One region of the Streptomyces sp. Z423-1 genome, then DNA from elsewhere that is predicted to be linked to it. Evidence: riboswitches for the same ligand, from Rfam matches in the RefSeq annotation. Region 1 holds a riboswitch; each other region holds the start of a gene.

Region 1 (4,831 bases):
GGCGGCCCGCGTCGATCTGGGCGTAGGTGGTGCGGGGCAGGGAGACCCCGGCGGAGCGGTAGGCCGCCTGGATCAGGCCCGAGCAGTCGAAGGCGTTGGGACCGGTGGCGCCCCAGACGTAGGGGCTGCCGAGCTTCTGGTAGGCGTACGAGACGGCGGCCGCGGCGCGGGAGTTGGGCGCCGTCGCCGTGGCGGACCCGGGCGCCTGGAGGCTGTCGCGGCCGGACGCCGAGGCGCGTGAGGCGCGGTCGGTGCCGTCGCCCGGCGCGAGCCGGGCCCGCTCCTCGGCCGTCAGCCGGGACAGCAGCCGCCGTGCCTCGTCCAGCTTGCCGGTGACGGTCTTCTTGTGCCGGTTCAGTTCGGCCTGCCGTGACTGGAGCGAGGCCAGTTCGACGCGTGCGGCGCCGCGCAGCTGCTCGATCTCCCGCAGCTGCCGGCGTACGCGTGCGACGGCGGCCGCCTGCCGGTCACTCGCGCGTTCGGCGAAGGCGGCGCCGTCGAGGTACTGGTCGGGGTCGTCGGAGAGGGCGAGTTGCAGGGCGGGGTCGAGGCCGCCGTCCCGGTACTGGGCGGCGGCGTACGAACCGAGCGCGTCGCGGGCGGAGTTGAGCCGGTCCTCCTTGCGGGCCGCCTCGTCCTGCAGGGTGCTCAGCCGTTTCTGCGCCGCGTCGGCCTGCTCCTTGGCGCCGTTGTACTTCTGGGTGGCGACCTCCGCCTCCTGGTACAGCTTGTCCACCTTGGCCTTGACCTGCCCCGGCGTCAGCTGGGGCTCGGCGTGGCCGGTCCCGTCGAGGCCCGTGGCGGTCGCCGCGCCCGCGAGGGCGATCGTCGCCGCGGTACGGGCCTTGGTGCCGTGGGCCGAGCGTTGTCGGGGCTTGCGGTGCGCTGCCACGTGGACTGCACGTCCTTTCCTGCGACTCGGGCGACCGCCGTGTGCGTACGGCCACCGGGTGGACGTACGACCGCCGGGCGGCGGCTTACGCGTCCGGCGGCGCCCCGGACAGGGGATGCGGGGCGCCGCCGGACCTTCTCGGCGGTGGTGCCCGGCTGCCGCCCCTGGCCATGGGCGGCGGTGGGGAGCCGGTCACCTGGTGGAGGACGCTAGACCCGGGTGTGTCGGCGCGGTGACGCCTTGTGCGGAAGTGACGACAGGGGATCGGTGGGTGACCATATGTGATCGTGATCCCGTTTCTGGGTCGTCGTCTTCACGCAGCGCGATGACCGATGCGGCGATTCCGGGGGCGGGTGCGAGGGTCGGGGTGCTATGGCGCGCATATATGCAGTCACCGTGTGCTCCACGGGCGGCCCGGTGTCGGGTGGCCCGGAACCCCCTGATTAGGCTCCGGCCCCATGGACGTACTCATCCACCTCTTCGTCGGCCTGCACATCATCGGCATCGCCTCGCTGCTCGGTGGTTTCCTCACCCAGATGAAGGCGATGGGCCAGGGCACCGCACGATTCGTCCCGGCGATGCTGCACGGCGCGCTGACCATGCTGGTCACCGGCGTGATCCTGGTCGGCCTCAACCAGGCCGACGACCAGCCCGTCAACAACATCAAGATCGGCGTGAAGCTGGCCCTGCTGATCGTGATCCTCGGCCTCGTCTATGTGAAGCGGGACGAGGAGAAGGTGGACAAGGGCATGTTCGGGCTGGTGGGCCTGCTGACCACGGCGAACATCTTCATCGCCGTGCTCTGGACCTGACGTCCTGCCGCACGCGCGCGTACCACGGAAACCGCCGTACGCGCGCGTGCCCCTCAGCCGCCTTTCGGCGCCGGTTGTCAGGCCGGGCGGACGACGCTGTGGATGGAGGACTCGCCGTCGTAGTAGACCGACTCCTCGCGGACGTACGTGCCCGGCTTCGGGGCGTGGATCATCATGCCGTTGCCGATGTAGAGGCCGACGTGCGTGACGTCGTCGTAGAAGAAGATCAGGTCACCCGGCTGGGCGGCGGCGATGGAGACCGTCGTGCCGGCGTCGACCTGGTCGTAGGTGGTGCGGGGCAGGCTGACGCCGGCCGCCTTCCACGCGGCCTGGGTGAGGCCGGAGCAGTCGTAGGAGTCGGGGCCGGTGGCGCCCCAGACGTACGGCTTGCCGATCTGCGCGCGGGCGAAGGCGAGCGCCTTCTCGGCCTTGGTGGCGTACGCGGAGTCCGACACGGAGGTGCCGGAGCCGGACTCGTTGCCCGTGCCGGCTGAGGCACCGCCGCCGGCCGACTCCTGCTCCTGCTGCTGCGCCGCCTCCTGGCGTCGCTGTTCCTCCGCCTGCTGGCGGGCGAGCTCGGCGGCCTTGCGCTCGGCCTCCTCCTGCTTCTGCTTCTCGATCGCCGCGAGGCGGGCCTTCTCCTCGGCGGTCAGCTTCGACAGCAGTTCGCGCGCGTCGGCGAGCTTCTTCTGGACGGTGGCCTTGGCCGTCTGCAAGTCGCTCTGCGACTCGGTGAGCCGTGCCAGGCTCTCGGTGGCCTCCTGGCGCTTCTGCATCGTCGCCGACTGCTCGGTGAAGTACTCGTGGACCGCGTCCTTCTGACGGCTGGTCAGCCGACCCATCAGCTGGGTCTGGTCGAAGTAGTCCTGCGGGGAGTCGGCGAGCAGGAAGGTGGCGGTGTCGGGGACGGACGCGCCGGTGCGGTACTGGGCGGCGGCGTACGTCCCCAGCTCCTCACGCGCCTCGTTGAGCTTCTGCGTGCGCTGGGCGACGTCGTCCAGGAGGGCGTCGACGCGCTTGCGCTGCTTCGCGGTCTTCTCCTTGGCCGCGTTGTACTTCTCGGTCGCCGACTCCGCCTGGCGGTAGAGGTCGTCGACCTTTTTCTCGACCTCTTCGAGACTCGGATTGTCGTCGGCCGAGGGTGCGGCGTTGGCGGTCTGGGAGAGCAGAGCCACGGAGGTCAGGGCAGCGGTGGCGAGGGCGGGGGTCCGTATGCCTGCTACGCGCGCGCCCGTGGGGCGCGACTTGCGGTGCGACGCCAAAGGAGGCGACTCCTTCCATGTGCCGCCTACCGGGTTAGCTGTCGGGTTCGGGCGGGTGGTTCGGAAGGGTTGCCCTACGGTCCGCTCCCGGTAAGGGAGTTTGACCGATTCACCCCAAGTTCGGTTGGGTCCCCGGCTCCGGCTGCCTCAGGCGCACCGGACTCGGCGGAGGCCGCGCGGCCCGGCGACGTTCGCCGGTGGGGGTCGTGCGGCCTGACCGGCACGGTAGCCAACTCGTGTGGCCCGTGTGAAGGTTGGTGGGTGATATGCCCGATACATTTTCGTGACCTTTAGTCAGCCATTACGGCCCGCGTGAGATCGTGTTCGGACGGTGAGCGCCTGGCCGGTGGGGGCCGGGCGTTAATGGGGTGGGCAAGATCGTCGGCTTTCCCGGCCGGGATTTCCGGGGCGGCCGCGGGTTGTCAGTGGGGAGCCCTAGACTCGGAGAGCGATGAGCAGCCTCTTTGACGACAGCTTCCTGGCGGACCTCCAGGCCCCACGGGCCCACGAGGAGCCTCCGCCGCCGCCCGAGGACGATCACACTCCGGAGTCGATTCCGGACGATCTGTTCGGCGGGAAGTTCGACGTGCCCCCGGACCGGGACGCCTACTACCGCGACGGCGCCCCGCGCCCGGCCATGGACTCCGCCGCGCTCCTGGAGGGGCTGAACGACAACCAGCGTGCCGCCGTCGTCCACTCCGGCTCGCCCCTGCTCATCGTGGCCGGTGCCGGCTCCGGCAAGACGCGCGTCCTCACCCACCGCATCGCCTACCTCCTCGCCGAGCGCGGGGTGCACCCGGGCCAGATCCTCGCCATCACCTTCACCAACAAGGCGGCGGGCGAGATGAAGGAGCGCGTCGAGCAGCTCGTCGGCCCGCGCGCCCACGCGATGTGGGTGATGACCTTCCACAGCGCCTGTGTGCGCATCCTGCGCCGGGAGTCCAAGAAGCTCGGCTTCACCTCGTCCTTCTCGATCTATGATGCCGCCGACAGCAAGCGCCTGATGGCCCTGGTCTGCCGCGACCTGGACCTCGACCCCAAGCGCTTCCCGCCCAAGTCCTTCAGCGCCAAGATCAGCAACCTCAAGAACGAGCTGATCGACGAGGAGGACTTCGCCGCCCAGGCCGCAGACGGCTTCGAGAAGACCCTCGCCCAGGCGTACGCGCTGTACCAGTCACGCCTGCGTGAGGCGAATGCCCTCGACTTCGACGACCTGATCATGACGACGGTCAACCTGCTCCGCGCCTTCCCGGACGTCGCCGAGCACTACCGCCGCCGCTTCCGGCACGTCCTGGTCGACGAGTACCAGGACACCAACCACGCCCAGTACGCCCTCGTCCGCGAGCTCGTCGGCACCGGCGAGCGTGCCGCCGAGGACATCGACGTACCGCCCGGCGAGGACGACCTGGCGCCCGCCGAGCTGTGCGTGGTGGGTGACGCCGACCAGTCGATCTACGCCTTCCGCGGCGCGACCATCCGCAACATCCTCCAGTTCGAGGAGGACTACCCGGACGCGACGACGATCCTGCTGGAGCAGAACTACCGCTCCACGCAGACGATCCTCTCCGCAGCCAACGCGGTCATCGAGCGCAACGAGTCCCGCCGCCCCAAGAACCTGTGGACCAACGCGGGCGCGGGCGCGCGCATCACCGGCTATGTCGCCGACACCGAGCACGACGAGGCGCAGTTCGTCGCCGACGAGATAGACCGCCTCACGGACGCGGGCGAGGCGAAGGCCGGCGACGTCGCCGTCTTCTACCGGACGAACGCCCAGTCCCGTGTCTTCGAGGAGATCTTCATCCGCGTCGGACTGCCCTACAAGGTCGTCGGCGGTGTCCGCTTCTACGAGCGCAAGGAGGTCCGGG
Region 2 (4,831 bases), 2.1 Mb from region 1:
TGCTCGGCGTCCCCCGCGAGGACCAGGACGACTTCCGGGACTGGGCGGGCATGATGATCCGGCACGGCGGGGGCCCGCGGGGCGGGGTCGCGCGGTCGGTGAAGATGATGCGCGGCTACCTCTCCGAGCTGATCCATCGCAAGCGCGAAGCGCTCCCCGCCGAACCCACCCCGGGCGAGGACCTCATCTCCGGCCTCATCCGCGCCTCGGACCACGGCGAGCACCTCACCGAGAACGAGGCGGCGGCCATGGCCTTCATCCTGCTGTTCGCCGGTTTCGAGACCACCGTGAATCTCATCGGCAACGGCACCTATGCCCTCCTCACCCACCCCGGGCAACGCACCCGCCTCCAGCAGTCCCTCGCCCGGGGCGAACGCGCCCTGCTCGCAACCGGCGTCGAGGAACTCCTCCGCTACGACGGCCCCGTAGAGCTCGCCACCTGGCGGTTCGCCACGCAGCCGCTCACCATCGGCGGCCAGGACATCGCACCCGGCGATCCCGTCCTCGTCGTACTCGCCGCCGCCGACCGGGATCCGGAGCGGTTCGCGGACCCGGACACCCTCGACCTCGCCCGCCGTGACAACCAGCACCTCGGCTACGGCCATGGCATCCACTACTGCCTCGGCGCGCCCCTCGCCCGCCTGGAGGGCCAGACCGCGCTCGCCACCCTCCTCACCCGCCTGCCGGACCTGCGACTCGCGGTGGATCCGGGCGAACTGCGGTGGCGCGGCGGGCTCATCATGCGGGGGCTGCGGACGTTGCCGGTGGAGTTCACCCCCGTGCCGTAGCCGACCGGCACACACGCGGGGCACAAGCGGGGCACGCCGGGGGGCACAAGCGGCGGGACGCAAGCGCAAGTCACCAGCGCAAACATGACACGCGTTCAATTCTGTGATCTTCACGTGATCTGCGCGGCATTAACTTGTGACAAGTGATCGTCTGCCGATACGTTCACCCATCAGCGCGGCACCCCACCATCGGCGCCCCGCAGGTCCTTGCTGTCTCGCGAAAGGCCCCCGCATGCTCTCCGGGAACGGTCGTCACCGTCGCCCCCGCCAGGCACCCGCTCTCGTCGTCGCCGCCGGTGTGACCGGCTCAGCCATCGCCATTCCCCTCCTCGGCGCCACCGGCGCGAGCGCGGCCAGCGGGACGACCTGGGACCGGGTCGCGGAGTGCGAGACCGGTGGCTCCTGGAGTGCCGACACGGGTAACGGGTACTACGGCGGGCTCCAACTCTCCCAGGCGGACTGGGAGAAGTACGGCGGCCTCACCTACGCCGCGAGCGCGGACCGGGCCAGCCGTTCGCAGCAGATCGCCGTCGCCGAGAAGGTCCTCGCGGACCAGGGTGTCGGCGCGTGGGCGACCTGCGGTCCGCTCGTGGGGCTCGACACGGACTCCGCGTCGGCCCGGGTCGACACGGGTGTGGCCGGTGACGCGTCGAGCACTCCGTTGGATACGAGATCCGACGTTTCAGGCATTCTGTCCAACTCGCTTGGATTGTCCAACTCGCCCGGTGGCTCCTACTCCGGTGGCACCGGCAGTCCCGACGGCTCAAGTGGGGCCAACGGGTCCAATGGCTCCAACAGTTCCAATGGGCCCAACGGATCTGATGCACCCACGAATTCGATCAATCCCACCGAATCCGCTGAATCGGCCGAATCGGCCGAATCCACCCCGTCCTCCGGCTCCACCTCCTCCACCCCCTCCACCCCTTCCGGCGCCTCCACCCCCTCCTCCGGGTCCGAGTCCAGCGGATCCCCCGCATCCCCCGCATCCCCCACATTCCCCGGGTTCAGCCAATCCCCCGAATCGGGCGAATCCCTCCCATTCTCCTCGTCTCCTGACGTGTCATCGAGCACGCCAAGCACCTCGAACCTCACCGACACGGGCGCTCTCCTCGGCATCGGCAAGCACCGCGGGGGCAGCGCGAACGAGGATGCGGCGGGCGGTCGTACCGTCGAATCCTCCGGGCGGCACGCCTCGCGCAGTGGTGCCACCACCCGTGCGGCAGGCGACGGTTCATACACCGTCCGGGAGGGCGACAGCCTCTCGGGGATCGCCGACTCCCTTGGTGTGCAGGGCGGATGGTCCACCCTCTACGCCGAGAACAAGGACTCCCTCGGCGCCGACCCGGACCTCATCCTCCCCGGTCAGACGCTGGATGTCGGCGTCGAGTCGGCCGGCGAGTAGGTGCGGGAAACGGCCCACGAACAGCGGGAGTTCACGTCACACTTCGAGCCGAATGTCCGGTTTGGCGAAAGTGTGGGATGAGTCTCAGAAGCCCTGATCGTCTTTGAAATTCCGCCGATCGCGTGTCTACGGTCATGACCGCTCGCCAACACGAGCCCCGGTTGCCGCAACGCCGAATCCTGCCAGCGGCTGCCCGGGAACAGTCGTCGCGTCAAGCGCCGTAGGCAGGAGCGGGGGACCCAAGGTAAGTGCCGGGCCCGGCAGTTGAGGCGACTCAGCGCCGGAACCGGCTTGGGGTGAAGCCACGCCTCCGACGGAGGTGTGGCCGGGCAACTCAACCGGCCCGAACCCGACAGCTCACCTCGCAGGCGTCGGTGAGGGGATCCAACCATGCTGTTTTCCGGCAAGGGCAAGCACCGTCGTCCGTCCAAGACCGCTCGCGCCATCGCCGCCGTCGGCGTCACCGGCGCCGCCGCCGTCGCCGCCCCGCTGATGGCGGCCGGCAACGCCTCCGCCGCCACCGCCTCCGAGTGGGACGCGGTCGCCCAGTGCGAGTCCGGCGGCAACTGGTCCATCAACACCGGCAACGGCTACTACGGCGGCCTGCAGTTCTCCGCCTCGACCTGGGCCGCGTACGGCGGTACGCAGTACGCCGCCACGGCCGACCGGGCCACCAAGGCGCAGCAGATACAGATCGCCGAGAAGGTGCTCGCGGGTCAGGGCAAGGGCGCCTGGCCGCACTGCGGCAAGGGCCTGTCGAACGCCACCTACACCGGCGGCGGCTCCGCCGGCAGCGGCTCCTCGCAGAGCACCAAGCAGGAGAGCACCCAGCAGAGCACCGAGACCAGCACGCGTGCGACCGAGCAGCAGTCGGCCTCCCGCTCGCAGGAGCGTCCGGCCGCGAAGGAGACGGTCACCACCCCGACCGGCGGCAAGGTCAAGAAGGGCGACGGCGAGTACAAGGTCGTCGAGGGCGACTCGCTCAGCACCATCGCCGCCGAGCACGACGTCAAGGGCGGCTGGGAGAAGCTGTTCGAGCTGAACAAGGACATCGTCGAGGACGCCGACCTCATCTACCCGGGCCAGCAGCTGCACCTGAAGTAACACGGGTCCAGCTACGGTCCGAGGGGCTGACCCCCGTGAGGGTTCCTCCCCCGTTCCCCACGGGCTTCCCGCCCCGGTGCGTGTTCCCCCGTACGCACCGGGGCGGGGCTTTTTGTGTCACCGTTACGCACCGGCGTCTTTGTTCCGTTCGGAAACAATTTACTCTCGGTTCCGTCCACGGGGTGGGCGACCGGCTGGCCGATCGCACGGAGCCGGTTAGGCTCGTCTCGCAGAGCCGCTGCGGTCCTGCTCAACCGCGTCACATCCACGAAGGAGATGCTCGTGCCGTCCATCGACGTCGTCGTAGCCCGGGAAATCCTGGACTCCCGAGGCAACCCCACGGTCGAGGTCGAGGTCGGCCTCGACGACGGCAGCACGGGTCGTGCCGCCGTCCCGTCCGGCGCCTCCACGGGCGCCTTCGAGGCCATCGAACTCCGCGACGGCGACCCCAACCGTTACCTCGGCAAGGGCGTCGAGAAGGCCGTCCTGGCCGTCATCGAGCAGATCGGGCCGGAGCTGGTCGGCTACGACGCCACCGAGCAGCGCCTGATCGACCAGGCGATGTTCGACCTGGACGCCACCGACAACAAGGGCTCCCTCGGCGCCAACGCCATCCTCGGCGTCTCGCTCGCCGTCGCGCACGCCGCCTCCGAGGCCAGCGACCTCCCCCTCTTCCGCTACCTGGGCGGCCCCAACGCGCACCTGCTGCCGGTGCCGATGATGAACATCCTGAACGGCGGCTCGCACGCCGACTCCAACGTGGACATCCAGGAGTTCATGATCGCCCCGATCGGCGCGGAGTCCTTCTCCGAGGCCCTGCGCTGGGGCGCCGAGGTCTACCACACCCTGAAGAAGGTCCTGAAGAGCAAGGGCCTGGCCACCGGCCTCGGCGACGAGGGCGGCTTCGCCCCGAACCTGGACTCCAACCGCGCCGCCCTCGACCTCATCCTCGAGGCCATCAAGGAGGCCGGCTACACCCCCGGCGAGCAGATCGCCCTCGCGCTCGACGTGGCCGCGTCCGAGTTCTACAAGGACGGCGTCTACGTCTTCGAGGGCAAGGAGCGCTCGGCCACCGAGATGACCGAGTACTACGCCGAGCTGGTCGAGGCGTACCCGCTGGTCTCCATCGAGGACCCGCTGTTCGAGGACGACTGGGAGGGCTGGAAGACCATCACCGCCAAGCTCGGTGACAAGGTCCAGCTCGTCGGCGACGACCTGTTCGTCACCAACCCCGAGCGCCTCGCCCGCGGCATCGAGGAGGGCGCGGCCAACGCCCTGCTGGTCAAGGTCAACCAGATCGGCTCGCTGACCGAGACGCTGGACGCCGTCGAGCTGGCCCAGCGCAACGGCTTCAAGTGCATGATGTCCCACCGCTCCGGCGAGACCGAGGACGTCACGATCGCCGACCTCGCCGTCGCCACCAACTGCGGCCAGATCAAGACCGGCGCCCCGGCCCGCTCCGAGCGCGTCGCCAAGTACAACCAGCTGCTGCGCATCGAGGAGATCCTCGACGACGCCGCGGTGTACGCCGGCCGCA
Region 3 (4,831 bases), 4.8 Mb from region 1:
CACGTCCGGCCAGTCACCCACCTTCACGGTCGCCATGGAGCTCGACCGCGACGAGCAGCTCCGCATCGGGGTGACCGACAGTCACCCGCGCCTGCCGAAGCGGCTCCCGGCCGCCGTCCAGCAGGACAACGGCCGCGGCCTGGTCATCATCCGCTGGCTGACCGCCGAGTGCGGCGGCCGCATGAGAGTCCGCCCGACCCGCGAGGGCGGCAAGACGGTCTCCATCGAACTGCCGTGGACGGTGCGGGCGGGCCCAGTACCGACGGCGGGCAAACAGGAGCCGTAGCTTTCGGGGCGGGTGCGGGGCGCGTTGCGAGGGGAGCCCTACCCGGGCGGGCCACGCAGCGCGCTGCGCGACTGGAGTCGCCGGGCGGGGGGCTCGGCCCCGTGCTCTGGGTGGTCTGGTCTGTTGGGTCGGGTGTGGCGCGGTGGAGGCGGAGGGCTCAGGCCCGCGCCGCGGAAGAGGCGGAGACCTCAAGCCCGCGCCCCGGGCGGTCGGTCCGGCCTGCCGGGTCAGGAGCGGGGCGGTTGGGGCGGAGAGTTCGGGCCCGTGCTCTGGGTGGTCCGGCGTGCAGGGTCGGGGGTGGCGCGGCGGAGGCGGGGGCCTCAGGCCCGCGCCCTGGGAGTCGCGGACGCCTCAGGGCCGTGCAGGTTGCTGAGCTCGGCCGAACGCGCCGCGTAGCAGTGCGCGGAAGGCGTCCGCCGCGGGGGCCGGCTCACCGGCGCGGTGGACGACCGAGATCGTCCGGCGCAGCTCGCCCTCCGACAGCGACCGCACCCCGACCGGCGTGGCCGACGTGCGCGCCACCATCTCCGGTACGACCGCCACCCCGAGCCCCGCACTGACCAGCGCGCACACCAGGGCGTACCCCGGCGTGGCGACCAGCACCGAGGGCGCCGCCCCGGCGCGGGCCAGCGCCGTCTCCACCCCCTGCCGGGCCGGATGGTCCGGCGCCATGCTGATCAGTGGCTGCCCGGCGAGTTCGGCCAGCGGCAGCCGGGAGCCACCGCCGCCGAGAGCGTGCCCCGGCGCCGTCACCAGCACCAGCTCCTCGACGAGCAGCGGCTCGGCACCGACCGACGAGGGCAGCGGCACCGGATCGGCCGGCTCGTAGGTGTGCGTCAGCGCCAGATCCACCTCGCCCGCGGCCACCGCCGCGACCCCGGCCGGCGGTTCGTAGTCCGCGACGGTCAGCTCCACGTCCGGATGTGCCCGGCGGAACGCGCTGAGCACCGGCGGCAGCAGATGGATCCCCGCGGTCTGGAAGGTGCCGACCCGGAGCGTGCCACCGGCGAGCCCGGTCAGCCGCGCCAGTTCGTGACGCGCCCGCTCCAGCTCGTCCAGCACCGTACGGGCCCGCGCCGCCAGCAACTCGCCCGCGGCCGTCAGCCGCGCCCCTCGGTGGTGCCGTACGAGCAGCGCGGCGCCCGCCTCCCGCTCCAGCTTCGCCAGTTGCTGGGAGAGCGCGGGCGGGGTGTAGCCGAGCCGCTCGGCGGCCCGGGTGATCGACCCGGCCTCGGCGACCGCCACCAGCGCGGCGAGCCGCGTCGGGTCGTACATGTCACTCCAGGGCGGCTTACAGAGGTAGATGAAAGCAATGCTTAAGGCTTACCCAGGTTACTCGAAATACCTGCTGAAGGCTTCTTTCCGGCAGCCTGACGTCATGGACGCACAGCTCATCGCCTTCACCGGAGTCGCCGCGGGCATGGTCGCCATGCCGGGCGCGGACTTCACCGTCGTCGTGCGCAACGCCCTGATCTCCCGCCGGGCCGGCGTCGCGTGCGCGCTGGGGATCACGGGCGGGCTGCTGCTGCACACCGCGCTGGCCGTGGCCGGTGTCGCGGCGGTCCTGGCCGCCGTGCCCGCGCTGTTCCGGGCGCTGCAACTGGCCGGCGGCGCCTACGTGCTCCATCTCGGGATCCGGACCCTGTGGTCGGTACGACGACCCCGCACCGCCACCGGCGAGGCGCCGACGTCGCCCGCGCCGCACCCGCTGCGCCAGGGCTTCGTCACCAACGCGCTGAACCCGAAGGCGCCGGTGACCTTCCTCAGTCTGCTGCCGCAGTTCGTCCCGGCGGGCGCCCCGGTGCTGCCCCGCACCCTGCTGCTGGCGCTCATCGTCGTGGCCCTCGCCCTGGTGTGGTTCCCGGCGGTGGCCCTGCTGGTGGACCGGCTCGGCCGATGGCTGCGCAGGCCGCGCGCCGCCCGCGCCCTGGAGGGCGTCACGGGCGCCGCGCTGACGGTCCTCGGCGCGACCCTGCTGCTGGAAGCGGGCTGAGCCTGCGTCACGGGCGGGGCGGTGGCGGCCCGTCGGGGCGCTGCCACCGCCGCCCGAGAGTCACTTGACCCGGCCGTACCAGACGCTCTTCGTCCAGATCTTCTGCAGCCGCACCACGTCCCCGGACTTCGGGGCGTGCCAGATCTTCCCCTTTCCGGCGTAGATGCCGACGTGGTACACGTTCGACCCCGAGTGGAAGAACACGAGGTCGCCGGCCTTCCGGCTCTTGGCCGGGATGTGGCGGGTCTTGTTGTACTGCTGGGCGGCCGTACGAGGCAGCTTCTTGCCCGCCTTCTTGTACGAATACAGCGTCAGCCCGGAGCAGTCGAACCTGCGCGGTCCGGTGGCGCCCCACTTGTACGGGGAGCCCTTCTTCGAGGCCGCGACCTGGAGAGCCTTCCTCGCCGGCGTGGCGGCCTCGGCCTCCGAGGCGAAGCCCGGAGCCACGACGGAGCCGCCCACCGCGACGAGAGTGAGGGCCGAGGCCGTACCGGCCCGGGCCATGAGCGACGGGACACGATTGAGCGCGGTCATGCGCAACCCTTCGTCAGCCGCCTGTGAAGGATGACCTGTCGGATTCGGGCTGGCGAAGTTGCCCGGCCGCGTTGTCACGGCTTCACCCCAAGGGCTGCTCGGAACCTGAACAAGCGTTCCGGCGACCCGTCGTGCTCGGGTCCTCCACTCCTGCCGATCCACTCCTGTCGACCGGTCATCCGGGCGGCGGCAGGACTCGGCGTCCGCCCGGACCGCCCCGCCGCGGTGGCGGGGGCTTGTCGTCAGTCGGGATCTTGACCCACGTAAGTCCGAAAATCCCAACGCAACCGGGGATTTGTGGCGTTACTCACCACTCGCCCGTTCGGGTGGACAGCCTGATGTGCGAACAGGTGTCAAGGGTGCCACGCCACCTCGGACCAGCAGCGGAACGTCTCATTCCGACCCGAGGCAGACCTCGTTGCGCAACCGCAAGGGCCCCGGAAAAGGACCTGAGGATCCACCGGACGGGGGTAGCCCTTTTGGTTCGTTTCACCCCCGGCCCGGACGTCCTGTCGCGTCGCCTCGCGGTCCGGGTGGACGGTGGCTGAGTCGACCGTGCCTCAACTGTCGGAGCGCGGCGGAACGGTGACACGCGCCGTGCGGCGTTCACCGTCCAGCACGCGCAGCGCCCGCGCGAGCGTTCGGGCGTGGAGTTCGGTCTCGCCCCGCTGGTGCATCAGCGCGAGCGCGTCGCGCAGTTCGGCCGCCTTGCGCACCAGCGCCTGGGCGGCACGCAGTCCACGATACGTGTCCCCGTCGTACGCCGGGTTGATACGCCCCAGCAGGTCCGCCACTTCCAGGTAACGGTCGATCAACTCGCCCTCGGCCCGGGTGAGGGCGGGCAGCGGCGGGAGTTCCGGTGGCAGCATCCGCGGCTCACCCCATCTCCTCCAGCCGGGCGCGTACCCGCGCCAACTCCTCCGCCTGGACGGCGACTCACTGGCCTGTCCCTCGATCGGCTCGGGCAGCGCCGGCTGACGGATCACCACCCGGGCGCCGGGCAGGGCGAATCGCTTGCCCGGGGGTGCCTGCGGCGAGCAGTACGGCGGCGGTCGATCCGGCCTGCCCGAGGCAGATCGTCTCCAGCGCGTCGTCGTGACACGGCGGAACATCGCGGGCCCAACCCCTCGTAGAACACGTACAGGCCGTGCGCCCCCTACGGCGGGGCGCACGGCCTCTACGTGCTGTATGTGGTCAGCCGGCCAGCGCGGGCCTCCGGTCGGCTGCGGATTCTTCGCTGCTCGCCGTACGGGACTTCAGCGCGCTGCCCAGCAGCACCGCCCCCAGCCCCACCGCGACCCACCACGTCAGCGTCAGCGCCGGACCCAGCGCCGCCGCGCCGTCGAAGTACGACACCGAGCGCAGCAGCGTCGTCCCCGCACCCGGCGGCAGCCACTGGCCGAGCGCCCCGGCCGGCTCGGGCAGCATCTGCGGCGCCGATCCCGCCCCCGAGAACGGGTTGCCGAACAGCATCAGCACACCCGCGCCGAGGCCGAGCCCGGCCCTGCCCATGAGCGCGGCGAGACCGGCGACCGCGCTGCTCACCGCCAGCGTGGACAGGCCGAGGGCGGCGGCCTCCGCCCACCAGTCGCCGGTGAGGACCTCCAGCCAGCTGTGCGCGATCGCGGCCGCGGTGACACCGACCAGCGCCGCCGCGCCCACCAGCGCGGTCACCGCCCGGACGCCGCGCAGCCCGGTCAGGGAAACGGCCGCGCCCGCCGCGATCCCGGCCAGCGCCAGCGGCAGCACACTCGCGGTGAGGGCGGCGCCCCGCGGGTCGTTCTCGGGGGCGGCCACGACGTCCACCGTGCGCGGCTGGGCACCCTCGGCCGAAAGCGCCTGTTGCAGCAGCTGCGCGACCGTCGGGCTCGCGGCCGACGCGGTCAGCAGCTCGGGCCCCTGGTCGGTGACCACGACCGCGCCGTACACCGTCCGGTCCTCGATGGCCTGCCGGGCGGCGGCCTCGTCGGCGTAACGGTGGATCTCGAACGCGCCCTGGTGCCGTGCCAGCCGCTGCT
Region 4 (4,831 bases), 230 kb from region 1:
GTTGACGGTCATGTGGGCGAGCTGCTGGGCGGCCGTCCAGTACATGGTGGAGAAGGGCGGCTCCGAGATGACGTGGCCGTTGAGGGCGACGGAGATCCGGAGGTCGTAGCCGCCGGGTTCCTCGTCGGTGTCGTCCAGGTACGGCAGCAAGGGGTGCGTCCGCTCCGGCGGCGCCACCCGTGCCTCGTCCAGCGCGTCCAGCGGGGTGATCCACGCCGACACCGAGGTGGCGAAGGACTTGCCGAGGAACGGGCCGAGAGGGACGTACTCCCAGGCCTGGATGTCGCGGGCGGACCAGTCGTTGAGGAGACACAGGCCGAAGACGTGGTCGCGGAAGCCGGACAGCGGGACGGGCGTGCCCATCGCCGACGGGACGCCGACCACGAAGCCGACCTCGGCCTCGATGTCCAGGCGGACGGACGGGCCGAAGACCGGCGCGGCGTCGGTCGGGGCCTTGCGCTGGCCGCAGGGGCGGGCGACGTCCGTGCCGGAGACGACGACCGTGCCCGAGCGGCCGTGGTAACCGATCGGCAGATGCTTCCAGTTGGGGGTGAGGGAGTCGGCCGCGTCGGGGCGGAAGATCCGGCCGACGTTCCGGGCGTGGTTCTCGGACGCGTAGAAGTCGACGTAGTCCGCGACCTCGAAGGGCAGGTGCAGGGTCACCGAGGAGAGGGGGTGCAGCAGGGGCGCGAGGGTCTCGCGGTGGGAGGGCACGGTGACCCAGGCGGTCAGTGCCCGCCGGACGTCCGACCAGGCGGTGCGGCCCGCGGCGAGCAGCGGGTTCAGGGTCGGGCGGGCCAGCAGTTCGGCGTACGGGGAACCGAGCGCCAGCGCCGCCGCGCCGGCGTCGAGGACGTGGTCGCCGAGGCGGACTCCCACCGTCCGGTCGGCGGAGCCGGCGGGCGAGAACACGCCGTACGGAAGGTTGTGCGGGCCGAAGGGGTCGCCCTCGGGGACATCGAAGGGGGGCATGGGGTGCTGCCTCACTTTCGTACGCGGTCCATGCGGTCGCGGATCACGTTACGGCTGGGGCCTCTGTCTTGGGAGTGTCTGCAGCGCGACAAATGGATCTTGATGTTCTGAATTTCGTCCCTCAGGTCCGTCACAACGACCGCCCCCGATCCGTCAGTGCAGTGAAAGCAAGCATCGCACCGGCCACTGACAACAGGAGGCAGCACCATGCAGGCACGGATGACGAACCCGGCGTACGTCCTCCCGAACGCGATGAAGGGCATCGGCACCCTCACCCAGGCCATCGGGGAGGGCGGGCTGTCCCAGGAGTTCGCGGAGCTCGTGGCGCTGCGGGTCAGCCAGATCAACGGATGCGGCGCGTGCGTGTACGGGCATGTGCACAATCTGCGCAAGGCGGGCGTGAGCGAGGAGCGCATCACATCGGTCGTCACCTGGCGGCACGCGCCCTACTACAGCGACGCCGAGCGCGCCGCGCTGACGCTCGCGGAGAAGATGACGCGGCTCGCCGACCTGTCCGAGGAGTCGGTTCCGGACGTGTTGTGGGACGAGGTCGCCGACCACTTCGACGAGAAGGAACTGTCGGCGCTGATCCTGACCATCTCGCTGACGAACCTGTTCAACCGCATCAACACCACGATCAAGGAGCCTGCGGGCACCACGTGGGGGTGAAAAGCAGACAGGCGGACGATAGTTGGGGATGAACGGTGTGGGTGCGTTGTCCGTATTCTCTGATCATGGCCGCACCCACCGCATATGCCGCGCGCACCGAGTACGCGCGTACCGACTACGCCCTCATCGCCACTGACCTGGACGGAACGCTGCTGCGCGGCGACGACACGGTCTCCGACCGTTCGCTCGCCGCGCTCGCGCGGGTCTCGGCGGCCGGTGCCCGGCATCTGGTGGTGACCGGACGGCCGGCGCCGAGGGTGCGACCGCTGCTGGAGTTCCTGGGCGGCGGGGGGCTCGCGGTGTGCGGGCAGGGCGCGCAGTTGTACGACGCCGGCGCGGACCGTCTGCTGTGGTCCGTCACGTTGGACCGGGAACTCGCCGAGACCGCCCTCGGCAAGATCGAGGCCGAGGTCGGCCAGGTGTACGCGGCCGTCGACCAGGACGGCGTGGACGGGCTCACGCTCATCGAGCCCGGCTATCTGATGCCGCACCCCACGCTGCCCGCGGTGCGGGTCGACCGTCGCGAGGACCTGTGGTGCGCGCCGATCAGCAAGGTGCTGCTGCGCCATCCGGCCCTGACCGACGACGAGTTGGCGGCGGTGGCCCGCACGGTGGTCGGCTCGCTCGCGACCGTCACCATGTCGGGGCCGGGGACGGTCGAGCTCCAGCCGTGCGGCATCACCAAGGCGACGGGGCTGGCGCTGGCGGCCCGCTATCTGGGCCTGAGTCCGCAGCAGACCATCGCCTTCGGGGACATGCCCAACGACATCCCCATGTTCGACTGGGCGGCGTACGGCGTCGCCATGGCCAACGCCCACCCCGAACTCAAGGCGGTGGCCGACGAGATCACCCTGTCGAACGAGGACGACGGCATCGCCGTCGTCCTCGAACGGCTGCTCGCCCGGGCTCAGTAGGGGCCGAAGACGTTGTCGATGGAGCCGTAGCGGGCGGCCGCGTAGTTGCAGGCGGCGGTGATGTTGGCGACCGGGTCGTACGGGTCGAAGGCGGTGCCGGGCACGTGGTAGGCGGCGAAGGTCGGGTCGATGACCTGGAGCAGGCCCTTCGACGGGGTGCCCTTGGCGGCGTTGGAGTCCCAGTTGTTGATGGCGTACGGGTTGCCGGACGACTCACGCATGATGTTGCGGTAGATGCCGTTGTACGAGCCCGGAATCCCGTGCTGCGCCATGATGTCGAGCGACTCGCGGATCCAGCCGTCGAGGTTGTTCGGGTACGTCGTGGCCGTGGCGGCGGTGGTGACGGCCGTGGGCGTGGCGGCGGAGGCGCTGGTGGCCCCCATCAGCGGGAGGGCGAGCACGGCCACGCCGGTACCGGCGACGGCGAGCTTGCGGGCGATGCGGGCAGAGCGGGAGCGGCGGTACTGACCGTTTGCAGTCATGGGGGATGTCCTCTCCGGCGCCTGCGAGGTGAGCTGTCGGGTTCGGGCGGGGAGGTGCCCGGCCGCGCCCTTGCGAGTGCGACTTCACCCCAAGCCGTTCCGTGTGTCGTTGCGTACGACATCCGGCCCGGCGACTTACCTGGGTCCCCCGCTCCTGCCGTGCGGTGAGTGAGTCCGTCATGGGTGGCGCGGGCGGCGGCAGGATTCGGCGTTCCGCCCGACTGGCCGGGAACGTATGCGAGAGCACATGTCCGAAACAAGTAGCGGATTCATATATTGCGCGATTTGATCTTCGAACTGCGTGTTTGCCATGCTTGATCCTTTGCGGTCGGCAAGGGGCAACTCGGCGGCGCGTAAAGGCGGATCGCGGGATCTCTGTGAGGGGATCGTGAAGGCGTACGCGTGAGCCAACTCACGCGCAAGTAGAAGAACGGCAATTCGGGCAATGCGCCCAAGTGCTGCTCAACCGGCGGTCCGTGGGATGCGCTTCTCCCAGGTCCGATGGAAGGTCACCTCTTCATCGGCGGTGCAAATTGCCTCATTTGCGGACAAGGAGTCCTCTGTGGACGGACAGTGGATCGTCCTCGCCGATGGGGCGAGGGGCCGGATAGGCGACGCCGTGCGGCTCGGACTGCTCCGGTTCCTCGAAGGCGAGGGGCGAGACCTCGAAGGTGACGTCCTCGGTGGTGCCCGGGGCCCACGGCACGATCCGGTCGCGCCCCTCACGCGCGGAGAGGTTCATCACACCCGCGTCACCAGGGTCGAGGATCCGTCCGGCGCCACATCGCACACGCGCGTGATGACCTGGCCGCGGGGCACCTGTGACGTCAGCCGCAGCCGCGCCCGCGGCCGGCGCAGGGTCTCCTGGAGGAAGCCGATCGCCGGGCCGGGCGGCAGGCCGCGGTCGGGGTACTGGTGGGACCAGGGGCCGATCTGGCCGCGGACGCGGTCGGGCGGGAGGTGTTCGACCAGGCGGAGCACCGTGTCGCGGTACGGGTCGTGCCAGCCGCCCACCGCGAGGACGGCCGCCCGGATCGCGCCGTAGTCCTCGCAGACGCTGCCGTGCCGGCAGTGGTCGTCGCGCTTCTGGTGGTCGAGCCAGGTGTGCAGAAAGGGTTCGACCTCGTCGAGGCGCCGCAGCTGCATGTCCCGCCAGGCGTCGCCGACATACCGCGGATCGGGCGGGCGGCAGACGAACGCCAGCATGGTCGCCGCCCACGCGTGCATGTCCACGGCGAGGACGGAACCTCCCATGTACTGCACGTCGTTGTCGTAGCGATCGTCCGTGGAGCAGACCGTGACGATCGCATTGAGCGGCTCGGGCGGCTCGGGCGCAAGGGCCGCGATCTGGAGGGAGTTGAAGCCGCGGCCAGCCAGTTCACCACCCGGCGTACCAGAGGTGGCGCTGGTGGTCGCGGGGCGCGGTCCAGTCGGTCAGGCGGTACGGGAGGTACTCCAGAGGATGGCTTCAGTGGACCGGGTGCATCGTGCGGCGCAGCCAGGGCGCGGCGGCCGGCACCACCAGGCCGGCGAAGGCGGCGGGGGCGAGCTTGGTGGTGGCCGACATGCCGGAGGTCGGCGGGGCTATGAGGAGGAAGGACAGGCCGCCGGGGACGACACCAAGGGCGATCTTGTGGGAGGCGTGCGGCCGGCTGTGGCCCATCCGCACCCACAGGGCGGCCACCAGCGGCGCGAGGGCGACTTCGAAGGCGCCCAGGGCGGAGGCTTACCAACTGGTGGGGAAGTCGAAGCCGAGGATCGTCGTCTCGGCGTTCGACGCGGGCGGCAGCATCA

Evidence for each region. A riboswitch is a leader RNA that binds a small molecule or an ion and turns the genes downstream of it on or off. The one in region 1 is predicted to bind cyclic di-AMP.
Region 2: another riboswitch for cyclic di-AMP. It lies ahead of HJD23_RS25235 (transglycosylase family protein); the one in region 1 lies ahead of HJD23_RS15630 (C40 family peptidase).
Region 3: another riboswitch for cyclic di-AMP. It lies ahead of HJD23_RS37895 (C40 family peptidase); the one in region 1 lies ahead of HJD23_RS15630 (C40 family peptidase).
Region 4: another riboswitch for cyclic di-AMP. It lies ahead of HJD23_RS16680 (transglycosylase SLT domain-containing protein); the one in region 1 lies ahead of HJD23_RS15630 (C40 family peptidase).

Annotation. Positions count from the first base shown of each region.
Region 1 covers NZ_CP053109.1:3,495,243-3,500,073, reverse strand. The annotation lists gene HJD23_RS15640 (C40 family peptidase) at 1-892, opposite strand, end outside; gene HJD23_RS15635 (hypothetical protein) at 1,351-1,704, shown strand; gene HJD23_RS15630 (C40 family peptidase) at 1,782-2,966, opposite strand; cyclic di-AMP (ydaO/yuaA leader) riboswitch at 2,974-3,144, opposite strand; gene pcrA (DNA helicase PcrA) at 3,418-4,831, shown strand, end outside.
Region 2 covers NZ_CP053109.1:5,623,816-5,628,646, forward strand. The annotation lists gene HJD23_RS25225 (cytochrome P450) at 1-788, shown strand, start outside; gene HJD23_RS25230 (transglycosylase family protein) at 1,021-2,190, shown strand; cyclic di-AMP (ydaO/yuaA leader) riboswitch at 2,397-2,576, shown strand; gene HJD23_RS25235 (transglycosylase family protein) at 2,581-3,294, shown strand; gene eno (phosphopyruvate hydratase) at 3,577-4,831, shown strand, end outside.
Region 3 covers NZ_CP053109.1:8,308,071-8,312,901, forward strand. The annotation lists gene HJD23_RS37880 (ATP-binding protein) at 1-286, shown strand, start outside; gene HJD23_RS37885 (LysR family transcriptional regulator) at 638-1,561, opposite strand; gene HJD23_RS37890 (LysE family translocator) at 1,665-2,279, shown strand; gene HJD23_RS37895 (C40 family peptidase) at 2,340-2,813, opposite strand; cyclic di-AMP (ydaO/yuaA leader) riboswitch at 2,817-3,025, opposite strand; gene HJD23_RS37900 (hypothetical protein) at 3,374-3,682, opposite strand; partial or broken gene HJD23_RS37905 (ATP-dependent Clp protease proteolytic subunit) at 3,696-3,899, opposite strand; gene HJD23_RS37910 (ABC transporter permease) at 4,008-4,831, opposite strand, start outside.
Region 4 covers NZ_CP053109.1:3,725,479-3,730,309, reverse strand. The annotation lists gene fahA (fumarylacetoacetase) at 1-972, opposite strand, end outside; gene HJD23_RS16690 (carboxymuconolactone decarboxylase family protein) at 1,180-1,641, shown strand; gene HJD23_RS16685 (HAD family hydrolase) at 1,707-2,555, shown strand; gene HJD23_RS16680 (transglycosylase SLT domain-containing protein) at 2,549-3,037, opposite strand; cyclic di-AMP (ydaO/yuaA leader) riboswitch at 3,043-3,218, opposite strand; partial or broken gene HJD23_RS16675 (CocE/NonD family hydrolase) at 3,500-4,496, opposite strand; partial or broken gene HJD23_RS16670 (peptide MFS transporter) at 4,506-4,831, opposite strand, start outside.